DNA from 4 places in the Bacillus sp. LQ16 genome. Region 1 is predicted to be linked to each of the others. Evidence: riboswitches for the same ligand, from Rfam matches in the RefSeq annotation. Region 1 holds a riboswitch; each other region holds the start of a gene.
What was found. Region 1 has a riboswitch for S-adenosylmethionine ahead of AC3EMB_RS15970 (hypothetical protein). Riboswitches for the same ligand answer to the same signal wherever they lie in the genome.
Positions count from the first base shown of each region.

Region 2: linked by a shared signal. The riboswitch ahead of AC3EMB_RS01060 (ABC transporter permease) and the one ahead of AC3EMB_RS15970 (hypothetical protein) in region 1 are both predicted to bind S-adenosylmethionine.
Region 3: linked by a shared signal. The riboswitch ahead of AC3EMB_RS24665 (methionine ABC transporter ATP-binding protein) and the one ahead of AC3EMB_RS15970 (hypothetical protein) in region 1 are both predicted to bind S-adenosylmethionine.
Region 4: linked by a shared signal. The riboswitch ahead of AC3EMB_RS12925 (ECF-type riboflavin transporter substrate-binding protein) and the one ahead of AC3EMB_RS15970 (hypothetical protein) in region 1 are both predicted to bind S-adenosylmethionine.

Region 1 covers NZ_CM173491.1:3,186,131-3,193,755, forward strand. The annotation lists gene AC3EMB_RS15950 (short-chain fatty acid transporter) at 1-287, shown strand, start outside; gene AC3EMB_RS15955 (group-specific protein) at 316-681, opposite strand; gene AC3EMB_RS15960 (NAD(P)H-dependent oxidoreductase) at 678-1,253, opposite strand; gene AC3EMB_RS15965 (SWIM zinc finger family protein) at 1,277-1,666, opposite strand; gene AC3EMB_RS15970 (hypothetical protein) at 1,927-2,244, opposite strand; SAM riboswitch class I at 2,285-2,383, opposite strand; gene AC3EMB_RS15975 (hypothetical protein) at 2,506-2,697, shown strand; gene AC3EMB_RS15980 (YwiC-like family protein) at 2,730-3,452, opposite strand; gene AC3EMB_RS15985 (ECF transporter S component) at 3,636-4,337, opposite strand; gene AC3EMB_RS15990 (ABC transporter ATP-binding protein) at 4,310-5,971, opposite strand; gene AC3EMB_RS15995 (energy-coupling factor transporter transmembrane component T) at 5,944-6,822, opposite strand; gene AC3EMB_RS16000 (DUF4430 domain-containing protein) at 6,845-7,625, opposite strand, start outside.
Region 2 covers NZ_CM173491.1:177,158-184,782, forward strand. The annotation lists gene AC3EMB_RS01025 (FAD-binding oxidoreductase) at 1-263, shown strand, start outside; gene AC3EMB_RS01030 (MFS transporter) at 260-793, shown strand; gene AC3EMB_RS01035 (DUF3981 domain-containing protein) at 872-2,590, shown strand; gene AC3EMB_RS01040 (multidrug effflux MFS transporter) at 2,708-3,967, shown strand; gene AC3EMB_RS01045 (hypothetical protein) at 4,001-4,447, opposite strand; gene AC3EMB_RS01050 (hypothetical protein) at 4,722-5,225, shown strand; partial or broken gene AC3EMB_RS01055 (DUF3951 domain-containing protein) at 5,242-5,458, opposite strand; SAM riboswitch class I at 5,622-5,727, shown strand; gene AC3EMB_RS01060 (ABC transporter permease) at 5,864-6,781, shown strand; gene AC3EMB_RS01065 (ABC transporter permease) at 6,799-7,625, shown strand, end outside.
Region 3 covers NZ_CM173491.1:4,844,483-4,852,107, reverse strand. The annotation lists gene AC3EMB_RS24695 (hypothetical protein) at 1-55, shown strand, start outside; gene AC3EMB_RS24690 (arsenate reductase family protein) at 775-1,140, shown strand; gene gcvH (glycine cleavage system protein GcvH) at 1,182-1,565, shown strand; gene AC3EMB_RS24680 (toprim domain-containing protein) at 2,056-2,400, shown strand; gene AC3EMB_RS24675 (thioredoxin family protein) at 2,404-2,712, shown strand; gene AC3EMB_RS24670 (hypothetical protein) at 2,865-3,209, shown strand; SAM riboswitch class I at 3,335-3,442, shown strand; gene AC3EMB_RS24665 (methionine ABC transporter ATP-binding protein) at 3,621-4,646, shown strand; gene AC3EMB_RS24660 (methionine ABC transporter permease) at 4,639-5,304, shown strand; gene metQ (methionine ABC transporter substrate-binding lipoprotein MetQ) at 5,328-6,140, shown strand; gene metQ (methionine ABC transporter substrate-binding lipoprotein MetQ) at 6,214-7,020, shown strand; gene sufC (Fe-S cluster assembly ATPase SufC) at 7,259-7,625, shown strand, end outside.
Region 4 covers NZ_CM173491.1:2,595,019-2,602,643, reverse strand. The annotation lists gene AC3EMB_RS12945 (LytS/YhcK type 5TM receptor domain-containing protein) at 1-580, shown strand, start outside; gene AC3EMB_RS12940 (YjcZ family sporulation protein) at 673-780, opposite strand; gene AC3EMB_RS12935 (energy-coupling factor transporter transmembrane component T family protein) at 917-1,717, opposite strand; gene AC3EMB_RS12930 (ABC transporter ATP-binding protein) at 1,710-3,410, opposite strand; gene AC3EMB_RS12925 (ECF-type riboflavin transporter substrate-binding protein) at 3,421-3,969, opposite strand; SAM riboswitch class I at 4,109-4,224, opposite strand; gene AC3EMB_RS12920 (aspartate/glutamate racemase family protein) at 4,378-5,058, shown strand; gene AC3EMB_RS12915 (macrolide family glycosyltransferase) at 5,149-6,336, opposite strand; gene lepB (signal peptidase I) at 6,595-7,125, opposite strand; gene AC3EMB_RS12905 (peptidoglycan D,D-transpeptidase FtsI family protein) at 7,202-7,625, opposite strand, start outside.

The DNA of each region.
Region 1 (7,625 bases):
CTTTTTTAAGTGCTGGTATCGTTAATATTTTCGTTCCATCTGGTGGCGGTCAATGGGCCGTGCAAGCACCAATTATGATTCCAGCTGGCGCTGAACTTGGTGTACCTGCTGCAAAAACTGCAATGGCCATTGCGTGGGGCGATGCTTGGACGAATTTAATTCAACCTTTCTGGGCATTACCAGCATTAGCGATAGCTGGTTTAGGTGCTCGTGACATTATGGGATTTTGCGTTGTGAACTTACTATATGCAGGTTTTATCATTAGTCTATGCTTCTTATTTATTTAAACGAAAAGCTAGTTTTATACTAGCTTTTTTACATAATAAATGACTTATTTCCCACGCGATTTATAATCTTCTCCCACTCTAACTCCGTAAGATGTAATGACTCAAATGCAAAAAAATCTTCGCAAATTTTTCCAATCAAGTATGGATGTTCCCTCAAAAAATTCCACTGTAACGCTTTAGGAAGAAAATATGTTTCATATTCTTTACTTCCCCTTACTACCTCATCTACTTCTCTTTCACAAATTCCTCTTATTAAATAATCATTTCTTAACTCTATTTGAATTTGTTGAAATGTATCGCTGCATTTTTTCAATTGAAGTAAACACGTAATATACTTTCGAAAAAGTTCGTTATCATACTGACAACAGTTTATAATACGATCGACTTCATTCATAATGTACGAGCCTTTTCTTCTATTTGTAATAACCATTTTTCGCGCTTTGATACTTTACTCGTTTTCACAGATTGAAACACTGACCGTTTTATATCACGAATGCCACAAAAACGTAAAACACCTCTCTTCATCATAATCCAATCTGCTGATCGATATAACAATGCGACGTACCATAGAGGCGAGTCTAACGTATTAATAACCCACGCTTTTTTCCCTTGCAATAATCCTTTCGGCAGAGCCCCTTCATATTTATAAGCAAATTCAGCTACGAAAATACGGTCAATAAAACCTTTTAAAATAGCTGGCATCCCCCACCACCATATTGGATAGATGAATAGAATTGTATCTGCTTCTTCTACTAACGTTCTGTATCGAGCTGTTTCTTCTTCATTTACTAAATCACGTCTTTTCTTCTCTTCATTAAATACGAGGACTGGATCAAATTGTTCTTTGTATAAATCAAGTACGGTAACTGAATGATTTGTTTCCTGTAGTCCTTTTTGCACATGATTTAAAATCGCCGCATTAAAACTTGAAGGACTAGGATGAGCGTATACAATTAGTACGTTCACTACATAACAACTCCCTCTATAAGTTAAAGTTTCCCCTTCTTTAACATCTTCTCTACAATTTGCATGTTTTTCGAACTTTGCAACAGTCGATTTAATACAGTAAGTAACTCTTCTTTTTCTAAATCTTTCAGTTTCTCTTTAACTGCACTCTCACCAGCACCTTGAATATCATAAACAACTGCCGCCATATGTTTACAATAATTTTCATACGGACATTCGCAACTACTTTTTGAAAAATCTTCGAGATCAATAACTACTTCATAATTCCCTGCATTTCCAGTAACGAAAGCAAACACTTTGTTATCTTGTATTTCAACATCTTCTACATGTCCATCTTCATAATATTCATATCCCTTATCTACAACGTACTTTGGGATCCATTTCGTTATATCTTTTAATAAGTAAGCGTACATAATTGTACCCCTTCCTTTAATTCCCTTTTGACTTCCAAACCCCTGCATGTTATTCTAAGAACTGTTAAATAGCAAGTCTATTTTGCAAAACGACTGACACCTATTCGGCGAAGGTGTCTCTTTTCATTTGCAGCCGATACGAATTGCCTCTTTCAGGCACATTCAATTTTTGACACTACACACTCAACACCATTCCCTGTATCAGGCTGCTTAAGCAGTCTTTTACTCTACATACTCCGTTATTTTAAAAAAAAGAGAGCTTAGCTCCCTTTTCTCGCCTTATAAAATACCCCTTTTTCAGTATAGAGATATTCATCAGCTAATGTAATTTTCCCATCCAGTTTCAGTTCATCTAATAGTCTTGATAAATAAAATTGATGTAACATCTTTTTCGTGAATTTTCCTTCATGATGCGAAACGATATGTTCTTGAATATCTAACAATGATATTGGCTTATCTTGCTCTATCATATATTCATAAACTGTACTACGCAGTTTTACGTATTTTTCGAGTGTCACAGCAATGCGCAACCCCTTTCTTCTTAATATAAATTTTCGTAATCGGTTTTTTTGCAACAAAAAAACCTCTCCGATAAGAAGAAGTTACGTATATATCTTCGTCTTATCTCCCAGAACAAATATGTTCTGCTGGAATTAGCACCTGCATCGCGGTTGCTGGGTTTCATCGGGCCAGTCCCTCCACCTCTCTGGATAAGAAAATATTCACTTAATTCTTACTATACGTAATTTCATTTTAATTGTCAAACAAATATAACAAATAATATTTTCTTCTTTACTGTTCATACTATACATATATGAATATGCAAGGAGGATTATGAAATGCATCAAAATGCTCGCGGATATGTACAAGATTCTTTTCAATCATTACAAGAAGCAAAACATTGTTTAGAAGAAGCATTACAGACTGTTGAAAAAGATTTTAATCGCGCTCGTATTGAGCAATCCCTTTATGCGATCGAACAAGCTATTCAACGCTGCGATTACACCGTTCACATTTTAGAACAAGATTGAAAAAACTTCCCATCATAAGGTGGGAAGTTTTTTCAAATGGCATACTTCATAATTATTGCCGTTATGATTAAAAAATATACAGAATTCACAATTTCTAAAATCCCTACTTTTATAATAGAAATTTTTTTGCCATACAATATAATGGCTCGAATGACACTTGGTATAAAAATAAGGGAGCACCACGGATTAATTGCAAATACAATGATTGTTAATAGAATATGATAACCCCAAGATATAAAACGATACTTCGGATTATTTTTCTCACGTATCATCGTTTTCACATAAAACGTACTACCTAAAAAGTATAAGAATGAAATAAGTGCAATGAATAATGCTGTATGATCGATTTGTTTCATTGAAAAATAATAACTAATTAACCCACCAACACAAAACACAATGATCGCACAAATATCATTTAATAGTGCCCTTTCATTTTTTTGACGAGCATAATGCATATTTACTATAAATAGTGGAATCATGACTATTACGAATAAAAGAATGCGCCATTCATATAATAGAGAAATCATCCCAAATACGAACGCAATAATAAAATATACAATTGAAGCATGTAAATACTCTTTTTTTCGTTTTTGTTTTATGTGCATAAGGAATGGATACGTAGCTAAATAGATAAAGAACCAAGCTATAAACAATGGAATGTGATATATAGTAGGTTTTCCAAGTATGACACTTAATAGAAATGGTATAGCAAGCATCGCCCATGCACCATGTTGCTTCGGAATAACTAACTTCATTAACTATACACCTCCCTTTTGAAAATAGTTCTCACCTATTATTATACGAATAATTTTATATAGTAACGGATATATATTGGACTATTTTTTGACAATAAAAAATGCTCCTTACAATATGTAAGAAGCATGAAAGAGGCAAACGAATATGTAAGTCGCGACCCTACCTTATATGAGTATGCTTTTCTATGCTATGTTATGCTTATCTAATATACCGTATTTCTTTTTAAATCTTGTGAGAATCGTAATCCAAGAAGTACTAAATAATAGTAAGAAGACAACATTCGAAATTGCATGGCTCAAATCGAAATAAAAACTTGCGATGTAATACGAAATGACTGTTTCCCACGTTGCCTCTCGTATAAAACCGAGAAGTCCCCAGAAATTCATAATCCAGCCAAATAAAAATCCAACAAACAATCCGTACAGGAGTCTTCCCCATAGCTTTTTCATTAAAAATGTATTACGCAATAATCCAGCTATAAAACCAATCATACCCCATGAAAACATTTGCCACGGCGTCCACGGACCTTGCCCTAAAAAGATGTTAGACACAATCGCTGCTGTTGCACCGATCATAAAACCCGCTTCACTTCCAAACACAATTGCAGAAACGATAATAACAAAAGAAGTTGGTTGTACACTCGGTAAAATAGAAAATGGTACGCGGCTAACTGCTGCAATTGCTGCTAATACAGCAACGAGAACAATTTCACGTGAAACAAACGCCTTTCTTTCAAAACGGATATAGAAAGGTAACATAATAACAACTAATAAAAACAAACTACTTAACATGTAATAACCGTCCATAATAAGTGTAGTAAAGAGTAATGTGCCTATTATTACTGCAAAAATACATATTATGAATGCAACATATCGTTTGGACACGCTTCGTACACATCCTCCCACGTTAATGCATATGGCAATTCTTTTCGAATGAATCGATTGATAGATGTTGTATAAAAGAAGTTGCCGCTAAAAAATTCTTTCGGTGCATCATTCATAATGACTGTCCCATCAAATAACATCATACATTGATCAACGTATTTCGCAGCGAACTCAATGTCATGCGTTGCCATTACAATTGTTGTTCCTTCTTTTTGCAGCTTCCTAAATAGTTCTCCTACTCTTTCTTTCTTCCATGGATCTAATCCCTTTGTCGGTTCATCAAGTAATAATAACGTTGGCTTTGATAATAACGTTGTACATAATGCAAGAAGTTGTTGCTCTCCTCCGCTACAATCATGCGGATGGCGTTCTTTAAGCGAATACAACCAAAACTGTTTTAGCGTATCTTCTGCTATTTCTTTTCCTTGTTCTCCATATAATTCACGTGCACGTTCATACACCTCATCCCACACTGTATCAAATGTAAAATGATAATATGGATACTGCGATACATACCCAATACTTTTAAACCGTTCTTTCGAATCAATTTTATGTATCACTTTCCCGTTCCACTTTACTTTCCCTCTTCTCGCTTTTTGTAATCCTGCTAAAATTGTTAACAGTGTAGACTTACCTGTACCGTTCTTCCCAACGAGCGCTACCCATTTTCCTTTTTCAATCGAAACTGATAAATCACGTAAAATAAGCGGACTATTTTTTTCGTACTGGAATGAAATATGCTCTGCGCTTAAAATTACCTCTTGCTTTTCACTTTGTGCTATTGGCTCATTTACATATGATATCGCTGAAAAATTATTCATTTTCATTTGCGCCTCTCGCACCGTAAACGGAATATCTCTCACATTCCACTCTAAAAATAGCCTTGGAATTTGCGGAATAAATGGACGGAATGTTTCTACTCCCCACATATTCGTAATAACAGTTTTAGGACTACCATCATACATAATACAGCCATTATCCATACAAACAACGCGTGTTGCAAGCGGGATAACTTCATCTAAACGATGTTCACTTAAAATAATCGTAATTCCAAGTTCTTCATTAATCCGTTTTAATAATCCTAAAAACTCTTTTGCAGCAATTGGATCTAATTGTGCTGTCGGTTCATCTAATAATAATAACTTTGGCTGCATAACTAATACCGCAGCTAAATTAACAAGTTGCTTTTGCCCACCAGATAACGTGTGAACAGATTGATGCAATAAATCTTGAAATCCTAAAAAGCTAATAAGCTCTGCTATTCGTTTTTGAATAATATGTGATGGTAACCCAATATTTTCTAAAGAAAATGCTAATTCTTGAATAACTGTATCCATTACGAGTTGATTTTCTGGATTTTGAAATACCATACCAATTTCTTGAGCAGATAACAAATCAGGTACATTTTCTAATAAAGTACCATCATAATATGTATCCCCAGTACGCTTACCAATTGGAAGTAATTCTTTTTTAAAATGTTTTAATAAAGTCGTCTTCCCGGATCCTGATCCGCCGGCAAGTGCAATAAACTCTCCTTTTTGAACAGAAAGAGAAATATGCTGTAACGCTTTTTCGTTTTCATCAGTATATACAAATGATAAATTGTTTATTTCTGCATGCGCCACCATAACCATTCCCTTCCTTCCATTATAATTGGTAAACTAATAAACATCGTAAATACGATAAACATCATCCCATCGTATTGCTGAAATAAAATAGATTCGACTTTCGGATAAATGATTAACTTTCCTCCGCCATACGTACTACATATGATAGCAATTATAAATAGAATACTTAAATAACTGAGCGTATACCAATCTCGTTTTTCCATTCTATAGCGAATATATGTCGTACGTTTCGTTACACCAAATCCACGAGCTTGCATAGAATCTGCCGTTTGCAGTGCATCTTCCAATGAACAAATTAATAATACTTGCAGCAATTGCATACCATTTTTGACGCGTTCAATTATCGAACCTGAATCTACCTGCACACCTTTCGTCTTTTGAACGAGTGTGATTTTCTTTAATCGCCTTATAAACAAAGGAACAAATCTCACTGTAATCATCGTTAACAATGCAACTTTCGGTGAAATTCTTGAAAACAAATATAAAAATTTATGACTGGAAATAATATCATTGTATGACGCAAACGTAAACATAACTGCAACTAGTAATAACCCCATTACTATTCCAAACATAATCGCCTCAAGCTTAATACGGCTATCACCTAACCAAAACAACGTAGTTCGACCTCTATGCGTTAATAACGAATTAAATAAAATTACCATAAAAAAGAAAACAATTGTGCTCGGTAGCATCTTTCTTATCTTTTCGCTATTTCCTTGCATCACATTTAACATAATAATTAATACTATTGCTCCAATTAAAAAAAGAGGATGAAGACACATCATACATAGTATCATCACCCCGATATAATAGAAAAAATTCACAAAAGGATGTAAAGAAGAAAAACTTATTTTCATAGCCCTTTACCGAATGCCTTTCTTATTGTAATACGTATACCCACTCAATTGTATCTCCTGGTTTTACCGTAGCTACACCAGCACTATGGTTTGGAAAAGCACCGTTCACACGATATTTCCATCCACTAGTATCCGCAATATCTTTTTCATATAAATCATTAATACCTTTTACATAAATACTATCTCTAGATCCGCTTGCATCAACATCTAATCCTGTACGTTGTAATACTTTATACACAGTATCGCCATCTTGTACATCCATCTTTTTCGCACCCATTATATATCCGTTATTTCCTTTTACCGAGATTGTTACTTGTTTTGCTTTAGGTACTGGTGGTACTGGTGGTGGCACTGGGTTTGATGGTGGTACCGGTGTTGGTGGAGCTGGTACACTATTGTTCTCTTCTGACTTTTTCTTTTGCTCCTGCTTCGGTGTTTCTTTCGGCTGATTCACAACCTTTGCTTCTTCTTTTACTTCTGGTGCTTTCGGTTGTTGTTTCTCTTCTTGTGCTTGTTGCTGCTCTGGTTGCTTATTTACAGCCGGCTGTTCTTTCGGTTGTTCCTGTTGTTTCTCTTCTTTCTTTACCTCTGGTTGTGCCTGCGGCTTTTCCTCTTTCGGCTTCTCTTCTACTTTTTGTTCTTGTTTCTCTTTCTGCTCTTCTTGCTGCTTTTGCTCTGATTCAGCTTGCTTTTCTTCTGTTTTTTCTTCCGGCTTCGCTTCATCTTTTTGTTCTTCTTGTTTCGCTACCTCTTCTTGCTTCGGTTCTACCTTCTTCTCAGGCTTTACAGCTGCCTCTTCACAT
Region 2 (7,625 bases), 2.4 Mb from region 1:
AAGATGATATGTTTGCGCTGGTTCTTTTGATTAACCAGGGACGCTCAGAGAGTGAGATAAAGAAAACAGAGGATGTCATTCGGAAGATGATTGATGTTACTTTAAAGCATAACGGTAGTTACTATTTGCCGTACTATTCTTATCCAACGAAAGAGCAGTTAAAAAGGGCATATCCTCGTATTGAAGAATTTCTCAAGAAAAAGAAGGAAGTAGATTCAGAAGAGAGATTTGTTAATTTATTTTATAGGGAGTATACGAAATGACATATAGAAGATTTGTGGCTTCGCAAAGTATTATCATGATGGCAGGAAGTATGGTATTTCCTTTTTATATATTATTACTTCGAAACGTTGGAAATAGCTTCTCGCAATTTGGCTGGGCGTATGGCTTATTTGCTTTAACATCAGCACTTGTATATCCACTAGTAGGAAAGGTATCTGATCAAGTAGGTGATAAAAAATTATTAATCATATACGCTTGGTCCATGGCAATCTTAATGCTTTGCTTTCCGATTGCCACGGAAGTATGGCATGTGTATATTCTTCAAATTGTAATGGGAGTTTTAGGTGCTGTGCAGCGTAATACTGAGAAGACTTCATTAGCACGAAAGGTTGCGCAGGAAAAGGCTGGTTATGAGATTGGAAAATACCATGTGTGGACATCCATTGGCGGAGCAGTAGCGGTTATTGCCACGGGATATTTAGTAGATTTCTTTACGATCGGTACAATTTTTTATATTGCATCTATTCTATATGTAGTGAGCGGGATTGTATTAAGTAGTAAAAAAATATAACTATTCCTATTTTCACCTTAATACCCTTTATTTGTTATACTAAAAGGGAATACAAAAGAAAAGGGGACAGTGCCTTTGATGAAATTTGTAGTTTTAGCTATTCTTACTTTGTTTTTGATTCCATGGACAAGAAGTAGTAGTAAGCTTCGAGCAGTGGATAAGAAGGGAGATAAGAAGGTTGTAAAGGGTAAGAAATCATCTATTTTAGTTATTCCTGTTTTATTTTGGATAGGTATTGCAATCTATGAATACTTTTGGCTAATTGATGATCGAGTAGATTCGATTCTTACTCATTATTCTGTTGCAGTAGCAATTTTAATTGGGCTTGTTTTATTTTCACAAGATCAAATAGGGAAATTAGAAGGTACATTAAAAGGACTTCTAATGTTTATTTTACTCGCAAGTTACGGCTACTTTGGTTATTTGCACGATATAGTAATCTCGCAAAAGAAATATGATTCTGTTGTTAAGATAGAGAAAGATATTTCAGAGCCATTTACTGAAAATGATCAGCCGTTTACAGTGCCGCCAAAGACAGCGGAGAATAAGATGAAAAAAGTATTTGGTGATATTCCGAAAGTAGCTTATTTTGAGCTAGGAGAATTAACGCCACAAATGGTAAACGGCGAAGCTTTATATGTAGCGCCGATTGAAGTTTCAGGATTTTTTAAAGCGCGTAAAGCTGAGACAATTCCAGGGTATGTAACGATGTCAGGTACGAATCCTGATGCGGAAGCGAAACTGCACCTCGGTTATAAAATGAAATATGTGCCAAGCATGTTTTTTGGTAATAATTTAGAGCGTGTGGTAAGGCAAGCAGAACCAAATTTAATCTTTAAAGGAAAACCTAAATTTGAGGTTGATGATAAAGGAAAACCATATTATACAATGACGTATGGTGAATTTATTTCAGGAAGATCTGGATTTGAGGTAGAAGGTGTTGTCGTAGTAGATGCACAAACAGGTGAAGTGAAAAGATATGATAAAGGAAAGGCACCTAAATTTGTTGATGGTGTATTAAATCATGAGACTGCATCTACGTTAAATACGTACTTTGGTAAATATATTCACGGATTTTGGAATACGAAATTCTCACAAACAGATATGAAAATTCCGACTGAGTGGGGAACGAAAGAAGGCGTGACCCCGATCTTTGGTAAAGATGGAACACTGTATTATTTTACAGACTTTACTTCTCCAAAAGAAGGAGTAGATTCAGCCCTAGGCTATTCATTAGTAGATGCACGCACAGGCAAGCTATATTACTATAATGGAAAAGAAGTAAAGGGGATTATGGATGGTTCAGCAGCTACAGAAGTAGTAGATAATTCCTTTAAGAGAGAGAAATGGCATGGGACAATGCCTGTCATTTATAACGTATACGGAAAACCAGCTTGGATTATTCCGGTTGTTGATGACGGAGGCCTAGTACGTGCACATACAGTTGTATATGCTGCTAATGCAAAAATATTTGCGACAGGTTCGACGCAGAAAGAAGCGCTTGAGAATTATAAAAACGTAATGAGTGGTAATGGTGATACCTTTAGACCAACCTCAACAGGAAAAGAAGCGCAAAAAGAAGGTATTGTACAACGTGTATATAAAGAGAAATCAGGTGAAAATACAATCGTGTACGTACTTTTAGAGAATGAACAAAAGGTATTTATGATACCGGTGAAGAAATTCCCGTATGCTATGTTTACAGAAGTAGGAGACCCAATTCAAATTACATATTTAGATACAGGAGAGACGATGGCCTCGGTATCTAAATTTACGAATAGCAATGTGAAAAAGTAAAGCGATAGAATTTCTATCGCTTTTTTTACATTATGAAAGAGGAAAATGCGCTGTACTTGACGTATGTTTATGATGTAACTATAATTGTTACGATTCAGTGTGTATAGGAAAGGGTGAATTGAAAAAGTGAATGAAGTTAATCACGAAATATATAAACCTGTAAAGGCAAACAGGTTATGGATGATTCTTGTATTAGGAACACTTACGGCGATTGGGCCATTATCTATTGATATGTATTTGCCTTCATTACCGAAGTTAACGGATGACTTGCAAACAGGTGCATCCCTAGCGCAGCTTACATTAACAGCTTGTTTGCTTGGGTTGTCAGTAGGACAATTATTTGTTGGCTCAATTAGCGATATTTACGGAAGACGCAAACCACTTATTATTGCTCTTATTATTTATGTTGCTTCTTCTTTACTTTGTGCTGTTGCGCCATCTATTTGGACATTAGTATTATTGCGCTTCCTACAAGGAGCTTCAGGATCAGCCGGGATTGTTATATCACGTGCAATGGTACGTGATATGTACTCAGGTTCTGAAATGACGAAGTTTTTCTCACTGCTTATGTTAGTAAACGGAGCAGCACCTATTTTGGCACCAATTATTGGAGGGCAATTGTTACAGTTTACAACGTGGCGCGGTGTTTTCATCGTTCTTGGAGCAATTAGCGTATTCATGTTAATCTCAGCTACTTTTGTATTGCGTGAAACATTACCTCCTGAAGAAAGAGAAACGGGTGGTTTGTCAGGGACTTTGGCGACGTACGGAAAATTGTTAAAGGACCGTCTGTTTATGGGATATGCATTGTCACAAGGATTAGTAACAGCGGCAATGTTTGCATACATTTCGGGCTCACCATTTGTGTTGCAGAACATATACGGAGCATCGCCACAGCAATTTAGTTTATTCTTTGCGATTAACGGCATCGGTATTATTATTGCTAGTCAGATAACGGGTCGTTTAGCGGGGAAAGTGAATGAGAAGACATTATTTGTTGCTGGTATTATTATCGCAGCTGTTGGTGGCCTATCTTTACTACTGACAATCGTACTAGGAATAGGTTTAATCGGTGTTTTATGTTCGTTATTCCTTGTTGTATCAAGTGTCGGGGTGGTATCAACAACTGGGTTCTCATTAGCGATGAGAAATCAGAAGCAAGCTGCAGGAACAGCGTCAGCTTTATTAGGCTTATTACAGTTCATTTCAGGAGCGCTTGTCGCTCCGCTAGTAGGTATTGGTGGGAGTAATACAGCGTTACCGATGGGTGTTGTTATTGCGCTTTGTGAAGTAGGGGCAGTATTATGTTATCTATTTATGGCCAGAAGAAGTGAGAAGCAGTTTGAACTGCAACAAAGACAAAATTTAGAGGCTTAACAAAAAAGAACTGATTCAAAGGGAATGTTTGAATCAGTTCTTTTTTTCATTTCTTTGAAATACCTCATACATATTATTCATGATCGTATCATATAAAACAGCAAGTTTATCCCACACCCAGCGATTACTATCGACTTCTTTTTCCCCGCAGTCGATAATATCGGTATGGTCCGTAATTTTATACGCTTTTTTAACGATAATAGGAGCAATCTTCGGTATACGTGGGATTTCTTTTAAGATATCTGCGAAGTTTCCAATGTAGACATGACCGATGATTTCGATTGTTAATGATTTATCCGATATATTTAGCACGGTATGAAATTGATTTGTATGTTGTTGTTTTAAATATTGAGCTAACTTAAATGGAGCATGCTTCTTCTTTAATACGCGGCGAAGGCTCTCTGTATTTTCGATATGAAGTGATTTTTCGCGAATAAGGACACGAATATCTTCTCCCATAAAAGGCATTGTGTTGTACATAGATGATTCTCCTTAAAAACTTACATATGTTTGCGTTATGCATATGTAAGTCTAGCATGGTTTGTTCTTTATGTGTGCTTACAGTTTTGTAAGGTGATGTAGTAAAGCATTGCAAAAGTTATTTGTATAAAGTGACGATACTGTGACAAACATGTTGGTATATATATTACGATGTCGTCTTAAGTGTAAAAAGTAGGGCGTTCTCGGTATAATAACAAGTGGAGATAAAAGAAACTATAATGAGTAATAGCTGTAGATAAAAGGAGAAGAAGAGATGAAGAAGGTTTTGGGTATTGCTGTAATGGGAAGTATGCTCCTTCTAGCAGGGTGTAATGGAAATAAAGATACGAAAGAAACGAAAGAAAAGGTAGAGCAATCTGCTGAACAAACAGAAGAGATGAAAGAATACCTTGCAGTACATGAAAAATACGATATAAAAATGAATAAAGAAATTAATAAAGCACTGCAGTTATTTGAAGTGGCAAAAGAAAAGGGCGGTAAGGAAATAACGAATGCTACATATAAAGAAGATGTGCAAAAGGTAACAACGAGCATGTTAGAAGATATTGATCATATACGTAAAGAAATTCGTGTGCCGAAGTCGAAAGAGCAAGAACATGAAGTATATGTTGGTTTCTTGAATGAATCGGAACAAGCGATGAAAAAATTACAGAAGTTAGCTAAAGAAGAAGATTCATCGTTGATTCGTGATATAGAAATTAATTTTGCAACAGCATCGACATACTATAAACGCTTTCAAGCAGAAACGAAAAAATAACCTTGCCTGTGCAAGGTTATTTTTTCTTCTTACCATCTCCGTCTGCATCCTCGGATACTAATATTTTCTGTTCTTCGTGAAATTCGGAAATAGTTTGCCCGGTAATATTATCGAAAGGGGTATAAGAAAGAAGTGATACGTTTCTTTTTAATAAAGAGTTTATAGAAGCCGATGATGACAAGTATAACGATAGTTAAGGATAATCCTATAGTAGCAAGAAGTAAGGGATCCATCTTATAACTCCTTTAACATTATTTCTTTTTATTATAAGCCTGTAATCTCGATAAATGAATTAAAAACTGATTTTTCTAAATTTATCCAATCTGATTGACTTTTCAATTTTTCAGAATTATAATTCGAAATATACAATTTGAACCAAATAATAATATAGCAATTTACTTATCCAGAGAGGTAGAGGGACTGGCCCTATGACACCTCAGCAGCGGGTTCTGTAATAGGAACACCGTGCTAATTCCAGCAAGCAAGTCTTGAAAGATAAGTGATGGGCCTTTGTTTGTTAAGCCTTGATCTTATTTTTTAAGATCAAGGCTTTTTGTATTCTAAAAATAGAAAAGGGAGTAATGGAAAAAGTACGTTCATAAAACAAAGTAAATTCATGTGTTTAGGGGGTTATTGAAGTGTATGTAATTAAAAAATTATCGGTTATGGTGTTCACACTATGGGTTATTACGACAGTGACATTTCTAATTATGCATATTATTCCGGGAGATCCATTTTCATCAGATGCAAAAATCTTTCCTGAAGAAGTGATCCAAAACATGAGAGCGAAGTATCACCTTGATGAACCGTTATGGAATCAATATGTTGCTTATTTAGACGGTGTAGTTCATTTTGATTTTGGTGAATCTGTTCAATCAACCGGGCAAGGTGTATCAGAAATTATAACAACTGGCTTTGGTCCATCAGCAATTATTGGTCTACAAGCACTTGTTATTTCATTGTTAGTAGGAATTGCGGCAGGGACATTTGCTGCTCTCTATCATGGGAGAGTAATTGACTATAGTGTGAGTTTGCTCGCAATTTTAGGTATTTCTATTCCAAGTTTTATTTTAGCGCCACTATTTATACAAGTATTCGCTATCCAATTTGAGTTTTTACCAGTAGCCTCTTGGGGAACATTCGAACATACGGTATTGCCATCCTTTGCATTAGCGTTAGGGCCAATCGCAGTTATTACAAGGTTTGTTCGTTCTAATATGATCGAAGTACTGCAGAGTGATTATATTAAGCTAGCAAGAGCAAAAGGTATACCAATTAAGAAGATTATTATAAGGCACGCTCTTCGAAATGCGATTGTTCCAGTACTTACATTTGTTGGACCGTTAATGGCTGGACTCTTAACAGGGACTTTCGTTATTGAAAAAATCTTTTCAATTCCTGGCCTAGGAAAATATTTTGTAGATAGTATTTTTAACCGAGACTATCCGGTGATTATGGGAACAACGATTTTCTATAGTGCATTATTAATTGCTTGTATTTTCATTACAGATATTATTCATCGCATTGTTGATCCGCGTATTCGTTCTATTACATAAGGAGGGGGGATATTTAAATGGGGGCTTATGAGATTAATGAACAGTTATTAACGAAAGAAGAGAAAAAAGAATTAACGATAAATAAAGATCAGCAAAAGATTAGCAGAAAGAAAGAAGTGTTTCGTAAGTTTATATCGAATCCAATCGCAGTTTTAGGAACAGTGACGTTATTGCTAATTATTGTTTTCTCGCTTATTGGCGAAAGTTTAACTTCATTTACTGCGAGTGAACAAGTAAAAGAGGCAACAAATTTACCGCCGAGTAGTGAACATTGGTTTGGAACAGATGATCTAGGGAGAGATATTTGGGCACGTACTTGGGCTGGTGGGAAGATTTCACTAACAGTTGGATTAGTAGCAGCTGCCCTCGATATAGGTCTTGGTGTACTGATTGGTGGATTTAGTGGATATGTGAGAGGACGTAATCGCCTTGGAACGTTAATTGATGAGTGGATTATAAGAGGAATTGAAGTATTATACGGCATCCCATATTTATTAATTGTTATTTTACTATTAATTGTTATGAAACCAGGTCTTTTCACCATTATTATCGCTCTTGCATTAACGGGATGGATTGGAATGGCTCGTCTCATTCGAGCACAAGTATTGTCTTTAAAACAACGAGAGTTTGTTATTGCAGCAGAGCGATTAGGTACATCACATATGAAAATTATATATGGGCATTTAATTCCGAATTTAACAGGGATTATTATCGTGAATTTATCATTTACAATTCCAGCAGCTATTTTTTCAGAATCATTTTTAAGCTTTATCGGACTAGGAGTGCAATCACCGGCAGCAAGCTGGGGGACGATGACGAATGATGCACTTGGGACATTATTGAG
Region 3 (7,625 bases), 1.7 Mb from region 1:
TATAACAGAAGAACATGGTGGAGAATTTGAAATATCATGGAAAAAAGAAAAGTAGTTAAGTTAATGAGTATTGGGCTATTATTATGTTCTTAGGATTCGAATACCTTCCAAAGAGATGGGGAAAAAGGAAAGTTTCAGAAAAGTTTCTGCAAGCAAAATTTGCTGATGAAGGAAAAGGGATTTTGATTATTACTTATGCAATAGATTTATATGTAATATCTATTCCTTTAAAAGTAAAGAAATATAATTCACTTTAATTTGTATTGAATATAGAAGTGATTATGCTATGAAAGTCATGTTTATTCATGGCTTTTCTTTGTAGTAATTTCTTAATCATCATGGAATTCTCTCACTATTACGGCCAAAATCGTTAGTTCCTTTTATCTGTACGCCTTTGTCATGTGAATTGTTTCCAGGTTTTGTGACTATAGGAAGAAACCGATGCAGCTCAAAGGTTAACAAAGAAAAATGGAGAATTAATCAAACGTTTGTTTAAGCTGTATGTTCGGTAGAAAGAAACTCATGTAGTTCAAAGGTCAACAAAGAAAAATGAAGAATTAATCAAACGCTTGTTTAAGATATATGTTTGGTGCAGAATTTAAAAAATTTTATATATTTATTTTTTTCTTAACAAATGGCGGAAAAATAAGAAAAATTCGCAGGATTATTAAAAATTATCACGAAATAAGTAAAAGTTTAGCGAATAATGGTTTGAAATAATAAAACGTTTTCTATATGATAAAGGTAAAGGTTAGTAAAAAAGTAGGTGAATTTATGACAGTAACATTTTATTCATATCCAAAGTGTGGCACATGTCAAAAGGCAAAGAAATGGTTTGAGGCAAACGATGTAGCATATGAGATGATTCATATTGTTGAAAATCCACCATCAAAAGAAGATTTACGTAATTTACATGAAAAAAGTGAATTACCATTAAAAAAATTCTTTAATACAAGTGGAATGCGTTACCGTGAACTTGGTCTGAAAGATAAGTTGAAAGATGCAAGCGAAGACGAAATGTATGAGCTTTTAGCATCTGATGGCATGTTGATCAAACGTCCAATTGTAACAGATGGAACGAATGTAACACTTGGTTTTAACGAAGAGCAGTTTGAAAGTGTGTGGAAAAAGTACCAATAAGGTATTTTTACATAATTAATACATTCACTGGAGGTACAGTCATGAGCATTCCAAATAATTTACGTTACTCTGAAGAACACGAATGGGTAAAAACTGAAGGTAATGAAGTTGTTATCGGTATCACTCACTTTGCACAAGGTGAGCTAGGTGATATCGTATTCGTTGAACTTCCTGAAGTAGGTGCAACAATCGAAGCTGACGAGCCATTCGGAAGCGTAGAATCTGTTAAAACAGTTTCTGAGTTATACGCACCTGTAAGCGGTAAAGTTGTAGCAGTAAACGAAGAATTAAGTGACCAACCAGAACTTGTTAACGAATCTCCATACGAGGGTGCATGGATGGTTAAAGTTGAACTTTCTGATGCAAGCCAAGTTGAGAAGTTATTAACTGCAGAAAAATATGCAGAAATGACAAACCAAGACTAATTATAGTCGACTAAAGGACAGCCTTTGTGCTGTCCTTTTTTATTTTGTGTAAAATAATGAATGTAGAATCATATACTAATTATCGTGTAGGAGAACGTTTTTTGAAAAAACTTTTTCGTTTAATCTTTATGCAGGTCTAGCCGTTTTTGTTTTTCGTTGTCTAGCTCCAGCGACTAGATTGTTCGGTGGCTTCGCTTCTTCCTACAAGGCAAAAAGCGCCTCTACGTCAGAAGCTCCATCCCCCTCACAATCTAAATGAGCCGCTTGCGCTTTTCATTGTCTAGCTCCAACTCCTAGCCCTTCATGTCTAAGAACCTTCCGCACGAGAAGACAAAAAGCGTCTTCTGTACGGAAGAACCTTAGCCAACAGGGCTAAACAGTCGGTTTCGCTTTTCTTTTGCAAAAATAAACAGGAAACAACATGAAAATAACGAATATACTATATACTAAGTTCAAGGTTGTATAGTATATGGTGATCGGGTGATGACATATGATTTATGTGGAAAAAGTCATTATTGTAGAAGGTACATCAGATAGAAGAAAGATTGAATCTATTATTCGTGAACCAGTGGAAATTGTTTGTACAAATGGTACAATTGGTTTGTCGAAAATGGATGAGCTCGTTGATCAGTTTTTTGATAAGGAAGTGTATGTGCTAGTGGATGCTGATGATGCTGGAGAAAAGTTAAGGAAACAATTTCGAAAAGAATTTCCGCAAGCCGAGCATATCTATATTGATCGCTCGTACCGAGAAGTGGCAACTGCGCCATCTACACACTTAGCAAATGTATTATGGGGAGCCGACATTGACGTTTATACAGAATATTTACGGTAAGGAATGATAGAAGTGATCGATTGGACAGGAGCCGAAGCTACAGCCCTAATAGAGAATGAAGAAAAAACAGTGTTATATGTATATACTCCAATGTGTGGAACATGCCAATTAGCAAAAAAGATGTTAACAGTCGTTGAGATGACAATTGAAGGCCTCAAAATTGGGATGTTAGATTTAAATTATGCTCCGCATTTAGCGAAAGAGTATGGGATTGAAAGTGTACCTTGTTTACTTGTTTTTGAAAATGGGACACTGATGAAGAAGATATATGCATTTCATTCGGTTGAATATTTATATACGGAATTAAAGTAGGCGGCAAAATTTTTGCCGCCTCGACATATTTCTTGGGAAATATGTCGAGATGCAGGATGGATACAGTATTTGTCGAGCGAAAATAACAGGATTGCTCTTTAGTGAGAGGGAATGGTATGTAATAGAAAGTGATATGAAGGATGTGATTTAGGGTGAGATTATATTCTTTGCTTCAATCATTTGTAAATTACGCTAATGGTCAATATCATTTAGAGCCACTTTTAAGACAAGAAGAAAAAACTGTTAATTTCCGCTTTAGAGATGAAAGTTGTTCGTTACAAATTTCAAGAGATTATATAGAGCTGGTACATGAGGAAAGAGGAACGGAACAAATCATTTGCTTAGACGAAAAGGATATAGAACAATTGGTGAATGGAAATGTACGATTGCAAATGTTAATGAATGATGGACGTGTACAATATTCAGGAACGTACCGAACGATGTTATTAGTGGAATCGATGTTTCATATATGTAAACCGATGTCAGTAGGTGCTTAAAATTCTGAAGTTTCATTTTTTACGAAAATTTCTGTTGACATGGTGAGTGTATATTGATACAATTCAAGTCATAAAATATAGACAATTTCATAAATTTCAAATCAGACGAAAATTGAATCTGATTTCTCTTATCAAGAGAGGTGGAGGGACTGTGCCCTGTGAAGCCCGGCAACCGTCAACTTATGTTGAAATGGTGCCAATTCCTGCAAAGCGAATGCTTTGAGAGATGAGAGAGAGGGATAATGTTGTTATATACGCATATAAACCTTTCTGCTTCTCTAAAGCAGAAAGGTTTTTTTATTGTTTGAATGTGGAGGACATTCAAATAATAAAAGTAATGATAACAGTGGACTACACGCATTAAAAATAAAAAATTGCGGAGTCGACCTAAACAAAAAAGGGGTGAACATCATGATTCTATTAGAGAATGTAAGGAAAATATATAAGGCGAAAAGCGGTGATGTCACTGCTGTAGATAACGCCAATTTAAAAATAGAAAAAGGCGAAATATTTGGTGTTATCGGATATAGCGGCGCTGGGAAAAGTTCTTTAATCAGATTGTTTAATCAGTTAGAGAAACCGACTTCTGGCCAAATTACAATTGCGAATCGTGTTATATCAGCAATTACAGGAAGTGAACTTCGTAAGGCAAGGCAAGAAATCGGAATGATTTTTCAGCACTTCAACTTACTTTGGTCACGAACTGTACGTGAAAATATAGAGTTTCCACTTGAAATTGCAGGTGTTGATAAAACGAAGAGAAGAAAACGTGTTGATGAATTAATTCATCTTGTTGGATTAGAAGGAAGAGGAGACGCGTACCCATCTCAGCTGAGCGGGGGACAAAAACAACGCGTTGGGATTGCAAGAGCATTAGCTAACAACCCACAAGTACTTTTATGTGATGAGGCAACGTCAGCTCTTGATCCAGAAACGACAGATCAAATTTTGGATTTACTATTAGACATTAATAAGCGCCTTGGTTTAACAATTGTACTCATTACACATGAGATGCACGTAATTCGAAAGATTTGTAATCGAGTGGCGGTAATGGAGAGAGGAAAGATTGTAGAAACGGGTCCAGTACTTGATGTATTCCGTAATCCGAAGCAAGATATTACGAAACGATTTGTACAGCAGTTAACAGATTCTGAAGATACAAATGAAACGATTGAAAGTTTAATTGAAAAATATCCAGATGGAAAAGTGATTCGTTTGCAGTTTATCGGTGAGGCTGTAGAAAGACCAGTGCTTCAACGATTGATGCAACGCAGTGATATAGAAGTTAGCATTTTGCAAGGAAATATCGCACAAACGAATAACGGTTCTTACGGTAGTTTAGTTGTTCATTTAAATGGTGAGGAAACAGCGATCCAGCAAGCAATAGAAGGAATTCATCAAGATCAAGTAGAGCTGGAGGTGATTGCACATGGATAAGTTACTCGCAAATGTTGATTGGAATCAAATGTTAGAAGCAACTGGTGAAACGTTATATATGACGGCAATCGCAGCTCTTGCGACATTTGTTTTAGGACTAATTTTAGGATTGTTACTCTTCATGACAGCGAAAGATAATTTATGGGAAAACAAATCAATTAATACGGTGATTGGAGCATTCGTAAACATATTCCGTTCTATACCGTTCATCATTTTAATTATTTTATTAATCCCATTCACAAAGATTCTTCTTGGAACAATTCTTGGAGCAAGTGCAGCGCTGCCAGCTTTAATTATTGGAGCGGCACCATTCTACGCGAGAATGGTTGAAATCGCACTTCGCGAAATTGATAAAGGTGTAATTGAAGCTTCAAAAGCAATGGGAGCAAAAACAAGCACAATTATTTTAAAAGTATTGATTCCAGAATCGTTACCAGCATTAGTATCTGGTATTACAGTTACGACAATTGCTTTAGTAGGCTATACAGCAATGGCGGGAGTTGTTGGTGCTGGTGGTCTTGGAACACTTGCTTACTTAGAAGGATTCCAGAGAGGGAATAACGATGTAACAATCGTTGCGACAATTTGTGTATTACTAGTTGTATTTTTAATTCAGTGGATTGGTGATAGTTTAACGACTCGAATAGATAAACGATAATAAAAAACGGGAGGATGTTTCAAATGAAAAAATTATTACTTACGGCACTTATTTCAACTTCAATTTTTGGTTTAGCTGCTTGTGGCGGGAAAGATAAAGATGAAAAGAAACTTGTTGTTGGTGCTTCTAACGTACCGCACGCTGAAATTTTAGAAAAGGCAAAACCGTTACTTGAGAAAAAAGGAATTGAGTTAGAAATTAAAAAATTCCAAGACTACGTATTACCAAATAAATCGTTAGCGGATAAGGATTTAGATGCAAACTACTTCCAACACATTCCGTATTTAGAAAAAGAAATTAAAGATAAAAAATATGACTTTGAAGTAGCAGGAAAAATTCATTTAGAGCCAATTGGTGTATATTCTCAAAAATATAAGAGCTTAAAAGAACTTCCGGACGGTGCAACAATCATTATGAGTAATTCAGTTGCTGATCATGGACGTGGTTTAGCGATTTTACAAAAAGAAGGCATTTTAAAGATTAAAGACGGAATAGATCCAGTTAAAGCAACTCCAAAAGATATTGCAGATAATCCGAAAAATCTAAAATTCAAAACGGATATCGAGCCTGGTTTATTGCCACAAGTGTATAACAATAAAGAAGGCGATGCTGTTTTAATTAACTCTAACTATGCAATTGATGCAAAGTTAAATCCGGAAAAAGATGCCATTGCAATTGAAGGAAATGATTCACCGTACGCAAACATAGTAGCTGTTCGTAAAGGCGATAAAGATAAGAAAGAGATTAAAGCTCTTGTAGAAGTATTACATTCTAAAGAAATTGAAGACTTCATTAATAAAGAATATAAAGGGGCAGTTGTTCCTGTAAAAGAATAATTGCTGAAAAGGGCTGGTCTGATGCCAGCTCTTTTTCATAACTACATAACTATTGGGGAGAAGGGGACATCATATGAAAAAGATTCTATTGTCAGTTGTTACAGCGCTGTCTGTATTTACATTAGCTGCTTGCGGAGGGAAAGATGAGAATAAGCTTGTTGTTGGAGCTTCTAACGTGCCACACGCTGTTATTTTAGAAAAGGCACAGCCGATATTAGAGAAAAAGGGTATTAAATTAGAAATTAAAAAATTCCAAGATTATGTGTTGCCGAATAAAGCGTTAGCGGATAAGGAAATTGATGCGAACTACTTCCAACACATTCCTTACTTAGATAAAGAAATCCAAGAAAAAGGATATAAAATTGTAAACGCAGGAAAAATCCATTTAGAGCCAATGGGCATTTATTCTAAGAAATATAAAAGCTTAAAAGACTTACCAGATGGCGGGACAGTGATTATGAGTAATAACGTAGCGGAGCGTGGCCGTATGTTAGCATTGTTACAAAAAGGCGGCGTGATTAAGCTTAAAGATGGTGTAGATGTGGTTAAGGCGACAGTAAAAGATGTAGTCGAAAATCCGAAAAACTTAAAATTTAAAACAGATGTTGAACCCGGACTTTCACCGAAGTTGTATGAAAATAATGAGGGAGATGCTTTATTCATTAATTCGAACTATGCAATTGATGCAAAATTAAATCCAACGAAGGATGCAATTGCGATTGAAGGAGCAGACTCTCCGTATGCAAACATCATTGCAGTTCGTAAAGGTGATGAGAAGAAAAAAGAAATTAAAGAGCTAGTAGAAGTGTTACATTCAAAAGAAATTCAAGATTTTATTAATAAAGAATATAAAGGTGCTGTACTTCCGGTAAGTGAATAAATATAAGGAAAGGACTGGGAAATTACCAGTCCTTTTTTCTTTATATAAATAAGAAGAAAGGTGTATCATAGAAAGATGTAAAGGAAATACTTATATACATTTGTGAAAAAACGGTTACTTTTTTTCGTCGTTTGCGATATCATTTTATTTGATATAAAATTAGAATGAGAATAAAATGAGAATATGAACGTTTTAGGAATTTTTAAAATGTATATATAGGATTAATGGAGGTATTGAGATGGCTGGTTCTACATTAACGGTTAAAGACTTACACGTATCAATTGACGGCAAAGAAATTTTAAAGGGTGTAAACCTTGAAGTAAAAGGTGGAGAAATCCACGCAATTATGGGACCTAACGGAACAGGTAAATCAACTTTATCTTCTGCAATTATGGGTCACCCAAAGTATGAAGTAACAGAAGGTAGCATCATCATTGACGGTGAAGATGTATTAGAAATGGAAGTAGACGAGCGCGCACAAGCGGGTCTATTCCTAGCAATGCAATATCCAAGTGAAATTAGCGGAGTAACAAACGCTGACTTCTTACGTTCTGCAATTAATGCACGTCGTGAAGAAGGCGATGAAATTTCTCTTATGAAATTTA
Region 4 (7,625 bases), 590 kb from region 1:
AACACCAAATTTAACTCCTGAATCAAGAGACGAATATATTAAACATATACTTGAAGAGTTAAATCGTGCCCAAGAAATTATCGATGATTACTTAACGTTTGCCAAACCTGCTCCAGAAAAATTAGATCAAATTTCAGTAAAGCAAGAGTTAAATCGAGTTATTAATATGATATTGCCATTGTGTAATATGAATACGATACATATTACACAGGATTTTTCTGAGGCAACCATTGTTGGTAATAAACAGCACTTTCAACAATGTTTTTTAAACTTAATAAAAAACAGTATTGAAGCAATGCCGAATGGTGGTACCTTAAATATTTCCTCATCTATCAATAATAGTAAAGTTGAAATACGAATTGAAGATAGCGGAGTTGGAATGTCACAGGAGCAAATACATCGATTCGGTGAACCGTATTTTAGTACAAAAACAAAAGGAACTGGTTTAGGTACGATGGTTGCTGTTAAAATTATTGAGACGATGCATGGAAGTTTAAAAATCCGAAGTATCGTTAGTAAAGGAACGACTTTAACGATTACGGTCCCGAAATATAGTGAGAATACGCATTTAAACAAATAAAAAAGGAGCATAGTTGCTCCTTTTTTATTTGTTTCGATACATAAGTATCTTCAATGTTTTTTTAGTTTACATTTGTGAAGACTAATTAAAAATTAGTATCCTCCGCCCCAGCAGCTGCATCCTACAATTATTAATAGAATGAATAACACAACTAGTAAAGCGAAACCTCCACCAAAACCACAAGAACCACCGTAACTCATATTTTCTCCTCCTTTTGGTTTGAAAACTAATAGGTAGTTGATCATTTTAACTGGTTCGTATTATACATTATGTGTATATCCCTTTTTTGAGCATGTCTACATAAAAATAAGTAAAAGCACTCGTTTAAAGAGTGCTTTAAAATGGATACCAAAAGTTTTGAAATACGTTTAATTTTAAATATACCGCAACAATGAATATGAAAACACCGGCAAATAAAGCGATGAAATCTTCACGTTTCGCCTTACTTGTATAAAACCATGTACGTTTATCCTTCTTTCCAAATCCTCTTAAATCCATTGCATTTGAAACCGTATCTATTCTTTCTAGAGAATGAATGATTAGTGGCCAGAAAATTAAAACACGGTTCTTCATACGAACCCATAAACTTGCTTCTCCTTTTTCAAAAGCCACTCCTCTCGCTTCTTGCGCGTGTTTAATAATTTTATACTCAGACTGGATGTCAGGAATATAACGTAGTGCAATATTTATTGCATATGTAATCTTATAATGGATACCAAGTTTACTTAAACTACTTACAAATTCGCTTGGATCTGTCGTGTATATAAAAAGAAGTGTAAATGGTAATAACGTAAAATACTTTAATGAAAGTGTAGCTGCATAAAATAATGTTTCATATGTAATCGTTGCATATCCAATATGTAAAAACGAGGTATATGATTCAGTTAATTCAGATCCATGAGTTGGTGTAATAAATAAAATCATGACAGAGTTTAATAAACTAAATGTAAATATGACACTAAAAACAATTAAAATTTTATGAAATGGAATTTTAGCAATGCTGAGTCCGATACACCCGATGATAAATAGTATTAGCAACACCCGAAAATCAAAAAACAAAAAAGTAAGCGTCATACAAAAAATAAATAAAAACAATTTCACTACCCCATCCATACGATGAAAATATGTACTATGCACCTTCCTCCCTCCTATTACTATCTAAATAAAGTTCCATAAATTTTTCCGGACATGCAATCCCACTAAATTTAACAAGCTTGGTTAAAGAACTCTCTCTTAAGTTAGCTATTTGTAACGTTTCTTGATCACCAAATACATTAGACACTGTATTATCCGCAATAATTTTCCCTTCATGTAGAACTACTGCACGGTCTGCATATTCTAGTGCGAGATTCATATCGTGAGTGATAAAAATAAATGAAATACCCTTCTTAGCTAGTTTTTTAATAAACGACATAAATTGTTTATAATGATAATAATCTTGTCCCGCTGTCGGTTCATCTAATATGATAAGCTTAGGATTTGTTGTTAATACAGATGCGATTGTTAATCTCTTTTTTTGCCCATAGCTTAGTGCTTGAATTGGCCAATTACGAAATGGATATAAACCACAAATTTTTAAAGTTCCTTCTACTCTATTCTTAATTTCTTCCTTAGAAAAATTATGTAATGTTAATGTAAATGAAACTTCTTCAAAAACAGTAGGCTGTGTAATCATATGATTTGGATTTTGCATCACGTAAGATATGATTTCCCCACGTTTACGAATAGACCAAGAACTAATATTTTCACCTTCTAACAAGATTTTCCCATTTTTCATTTTGTTTATGCCTATAAGACTATGAGCTAATGTGGATTTCCCTGCTCCATTATGTCCCAACAGTGCCACAATTTCTCCTTCATATATTGAAAGGTTTACATTTTCTAATACTTTTTGTTTATTAGGGTATGAAAATGATAAATTCTCCACTTTAAGTAATTCCTTGTTTTTAGTATTACCTTTTAATATGACTTGTTTCTCCATCCACTCTTTTAGAACGTTGCCTATCTTTTCTTTTTGAAGGTTTTCCATTGGATATATTACGTCATTATTACGATCAAAATGTAATCTCTTTAATGCTTCGATGTAAATAGGCTCTCTTAAGCCAATACGTGGCAATATATTTGACGCTAAGATTTCTTTTGGTGTTCCTATTGCAATGACTTTACCTTCATCAATTAATATAACTTTGTCTAAATCCAGCTTTAAAATTTCTTCTATCCTATGTTCGATAATAACAATCGTTTTATTATATTGCTCATGTATATCTTTCATAAGTTCTATCGTATGTACGGCGCTTAGTGGATCTAAGTTCGCTAACGGTTCATCGAACAATAATATATCCGCATTTGTTGTTAATAAACCAGCTAGAGAAACTGTTTGCTTTTGACCTCCTGATAATTCATGTGGACTTTGTTTATGAAACGTATGCATCTTCACCTTTCTTAATGAGTCCGAAACAATCTTTTTCATATCATCTTGCTTTACACATTCATTTTCTAAATAAAAAGCTACATCTTCTTCTACTGTCAGACCAATAAATTGAGCATCTTGATCTTGCAAAATTGTTCCTACCTGCTTACTTTGTTCAAAAATACTTCCTTCCCTCGGGTCTTTACCGGCAATTAAAACGTTACCTGTACTAGTCCCTTCGTAAGAAAATGGGATTAGCCCATTTATACAATGAGCTAATGTCGACTTTCCTGAACCACTTCGTCCAGCAATTAGTACTTTTTCCCCAGGGTATATATGAAAGGTAATATCACTTAAAGTAGGCTGCGCAGCATGCCCATATTGAAAGGTGAATTGTTCAAACGAAATAATTGGTTTCATGTTAACATCCCTACTTTTCAATTTTTAAATGTGTATGTTTCTTATTAGATTTTGTCAAGCCAATTGTAAGTGGCAATCCAACTACTAAGAAAACGATAACATCGGAAATTGTTGCTCCTAATACTTGTATAACAATTTTGTCAAATGGTTCTCCCATCACAATAATATCGAATGCCCCAGCAAATATAATAGCAATGACAATACCAACTAACCCAGTAATTGCTAAATAAGAAATATGCCCCTTGTTAAACGACCCGTTTTTCACACTAAAACCAACTCTTTTTTGAATAAGACCCATCGAAAAACCAATAATCCCTGAACTAATAACCCAGCCCCACCAAATCCCCCATCCAGCAATCGTATCTGTTACGGTATGACCGATAAGTCCGATTAAGAGTCCTGCCACTGGACCAAATAATGCTCCAAAAACAGTTAATATAGCTAATGCTGGTTTAATAAATGTATTCGGTGCAATAGAAAATCCCCAAAGTCCTAATATCCCGTATAATGCTGCTCCAATACCGATTGCTACTACTAACTTTGTTGATAATTTGTTCATTACAATTCCCCTCTCATATTAGTCAACTTTTATTACTCTATATTTAATTTAAAAATGAATTATGCATCTACACTCCCTTTCTATACAACAAAAAATGACCTCTTATATAAGAGGTCATTTTCTTTCACGTTCAAGAATCCTCTTATCTTTCAAAAAACACAACGTGTCCTCTGCGGAATTAGCACCTTCCTATAAAATTGCATAGGGGTTGCTGAGGTTTCTTAGGGCCGTTCCCTCCACCTCTCTGGATAAGTATTAATTTGTAATTCGTATTATGGCACTAAAAAGTGTAAATTTCAACACTTTTCTTACTATTTTTATTTTTTGTTAAATGGCGCATTTAAATCATTGTATTCTTATCGGAATTGTGAAATAATGAATTCAAAATCGTTTCGGGAGGAATGCATTATGAAAGTGATTGGTTTGATTGGAGGATTAAGTTGGGAATCTACATCATTATACTATAAACATATTAATACGCTTACACTCTCTCAATACGATCAAAATGCAAAGTTAGTTTTATATAGTATGGATTTTGGTGAAGTAACTACTTTATTACAAAACCATCAATATGAAGAAGTGAAAAATGAACTAGTTACAGTTGCAAAGAAAGTTGAAAAATCTGGGGCTGAATGTTTATTAATGTGTTCAAATACCGTACATCTATTTGCCGAGGAAGTAGAACAAGCAATATCTATCCCGCTTCTTCACATTGGTGATGTAAGTGCTAAAGAAATGGTAGAACAGAATATAAAACGTATCGGACTATTAGGAACAAAACAAACGATGGAGCAAGATTTCTATAAATCACGATTAGCGAAATATAACATTGAGACAATTATCCCCAATGACGAGGAAAGAACTTTTATCCACCATGTCATATTAGATGAATTAAGTAGAGGGATTATTTCAGAAACATCTAAAGAAGAGTTATTACAAATTACAAAATCATTAATTCAAAATGGTGCTGAAGGTATATTATTAGGCTGCACTGAAATACCTTTACTCATCTCCCAAAATGATCTCACTGTTCCCGTTTTTGATACTGCTTTTTTACATGCAAATACTGCTGTGCAATTTGCTGGATAAGAATATACAAGCATAAAGGTGAGAACCTCTATGCTTGTATAAAGTTATGACTATTTATCCTGCTATTTGCAGGCAGTAAAGCCCCACCAATTAAATTTTTACTTTATTTAAAAGAGATTCAATAACTGCAATTGCTTCTTTTGAACCACCACATTCTAAAAAGCTATCATTAAGTTTTCTTATACCATGTTTATACTTTTCATTTGAAAGAACATCTGTTACGGCCTCTTTTAAAGTGTGTACATTAACATGTTCTTTCAATAGTCTATGTGCCGCTTCAAGCTCAGTTAATCTTTGCGCTATCATAGGCTGATCTTTATCATGCGGTATTATTACAAATGGGACATTATAATGAATGGCATCGTGTACGCTATTCATACCACCATGTGTAATAAAAACATCTGCTTCATTTAATATTTCTGATTGAGGTACGTATGGAGCAATTATAAAATTATCTGGCGCTTGCTTTATTTTTGAAATATCATTTCTATCACCAATTGCCATTACAACTATCCCATCAAAATCTGAAAAAGTATCAATACAAGTATTAAAGAATGGTTCGAGTCCTTCAAGCAGTGTTCCCATTGAAATGTAAATAACTTTCTTCTCTTTAAGTGATTCCAGTGGAAACTTTATATTTGTTTTACGCTTTGAAATGCTCGGTCCAATAAAAATGTTATTTTCTCCGAACGATTCGCTATTAGGTTGGAAATAACGACTTGTGTATACGAAACAAACATCACCCTTATTATTCATAAATTGAAGATTATTCTTTGGTTTTACTCCAAATTTATGTTCCATCTGATTTAGTAATTTTTCAGAGATCTCCTCTGGTTGGAATGGTATATCTGCATTTGGATGAAAAGGTAATGTCTTCAAAAACTCTGAAGGAATTAAAAATATAGGTGAGGAAACTACACCTGGAACTTGTAAATACTCCTTTACTAACTCTCCCGCGCCAAATATATCATAAATTACGAAATCAAAATTTATACTTTCACATAATTTTTTCGTAATTTCCAATATATATAAAGAAGTTTGAACATGCACATGAAAGAAAGCATTTAATCCAGATGAAGTTTCAGCATCAATAGAAATCTCCTTTAATAGATCTGGATGAGTATGTACAGTAGCTCCTAAATCTTCAATTCTATCCTTAAAGTTTGCCGTTGTAATATAATGTACGTGATCCCCTCGTTCAGTAAAGGCTTTTACTAAATTTAATGTAGGGTTTACATGTCCCTCTGCTGGAAAATTAACCACTAAAATATTTAGCACTTATTCCTCACTCCTTATATTTCACTGTTTTAATTAAGCATACTGTTATTTGTACATATAATCGTCCCCTAATAGTCCTAAAGTGCTTGTTACATTATGTTGATAAATAATTTTCAGTCATCAACATAAAAAAAGCATCTACCTATGTAGATGCCTAACCGTGATAAGGAGTGTTCTGTGAGGTTAGAACAAGCTTTTCTGCTTGTCCTATGCTATCAATATATGATTTATTTTATAAAATGTGAATCGTTAATAGAATTATTTTATCCATTTTATATGATCAAATGGATAAAATACCATTTCTACCTTACCTATTATATTTGACTCATCAATAAGTCCAAGTGTATTCCTACTATCTTTACTATGATTACGATTATCACCTAACACAAATAATTTATGCGTAGGAACGTTTATTTCTCTAAAATTTGAAAAACGATTGGATACTTGTAACATATCTAAATGTATATACGACTCATCACGCTTTTTACCGTTAATATATACCTCAGCCTCTTTTAATTGTATATTATCCCCCGATAATCCAATAATTCGTTTCACATAGTAAGTAGGCTCGTCTTCTTTTTTTATGATGACAACATCCCCATGATGAAAAGACGATAAACAGACGTTTACCTTATTAACAAGTATATAATCTTTTTCATTTAAAGTAGGTTGCATCGAAATTCCTTCTACCATACAAAATAAAAATGACTTATTAATAAAAATAACCCCTATTATAATTAAGATGTAGCTACATATGTTCCTCCAATATTTTAGAATATACAGCTTCATATATACCTCATTTCCAATCTATTCCCAGGTAAAAACGCCTCTAGTTCACATGAATGCTAGAGACGTTTCGTCCATTTTAATTCTCTTTAGAGTTATCTGTTTTTGGCGCTTCACCAGTTAATCGCTTATTTTTCAAATCAAAATAAGCATCTAAAACTTCTTTTCCAATATCGGAGTTAATGCCCGATTTATCATTTTCAACCCACGGTACTACAACAGAAAATGCTACTTCTGGATCATCATATGGCGCATATCCAGCCAATGTTAAGTTATAACATTCTCTACGATCGCCTTTCGCATTTCGCCCAATTTCATTTTCTCCACCATATACAGTTTGTGCGGTCCCTGTTTTACCAGCTGGTTTATATGGTGCTTTTTGGAACGCTCTTACTCCCGTTCCATCTCCTTCTTGAAATACTTTTCTAAATCCTTCTTTTACTTGATTAATATATTCTTGTTTCATATCGATTCTATTTAAAACAACGGGTTCTATTGATTGT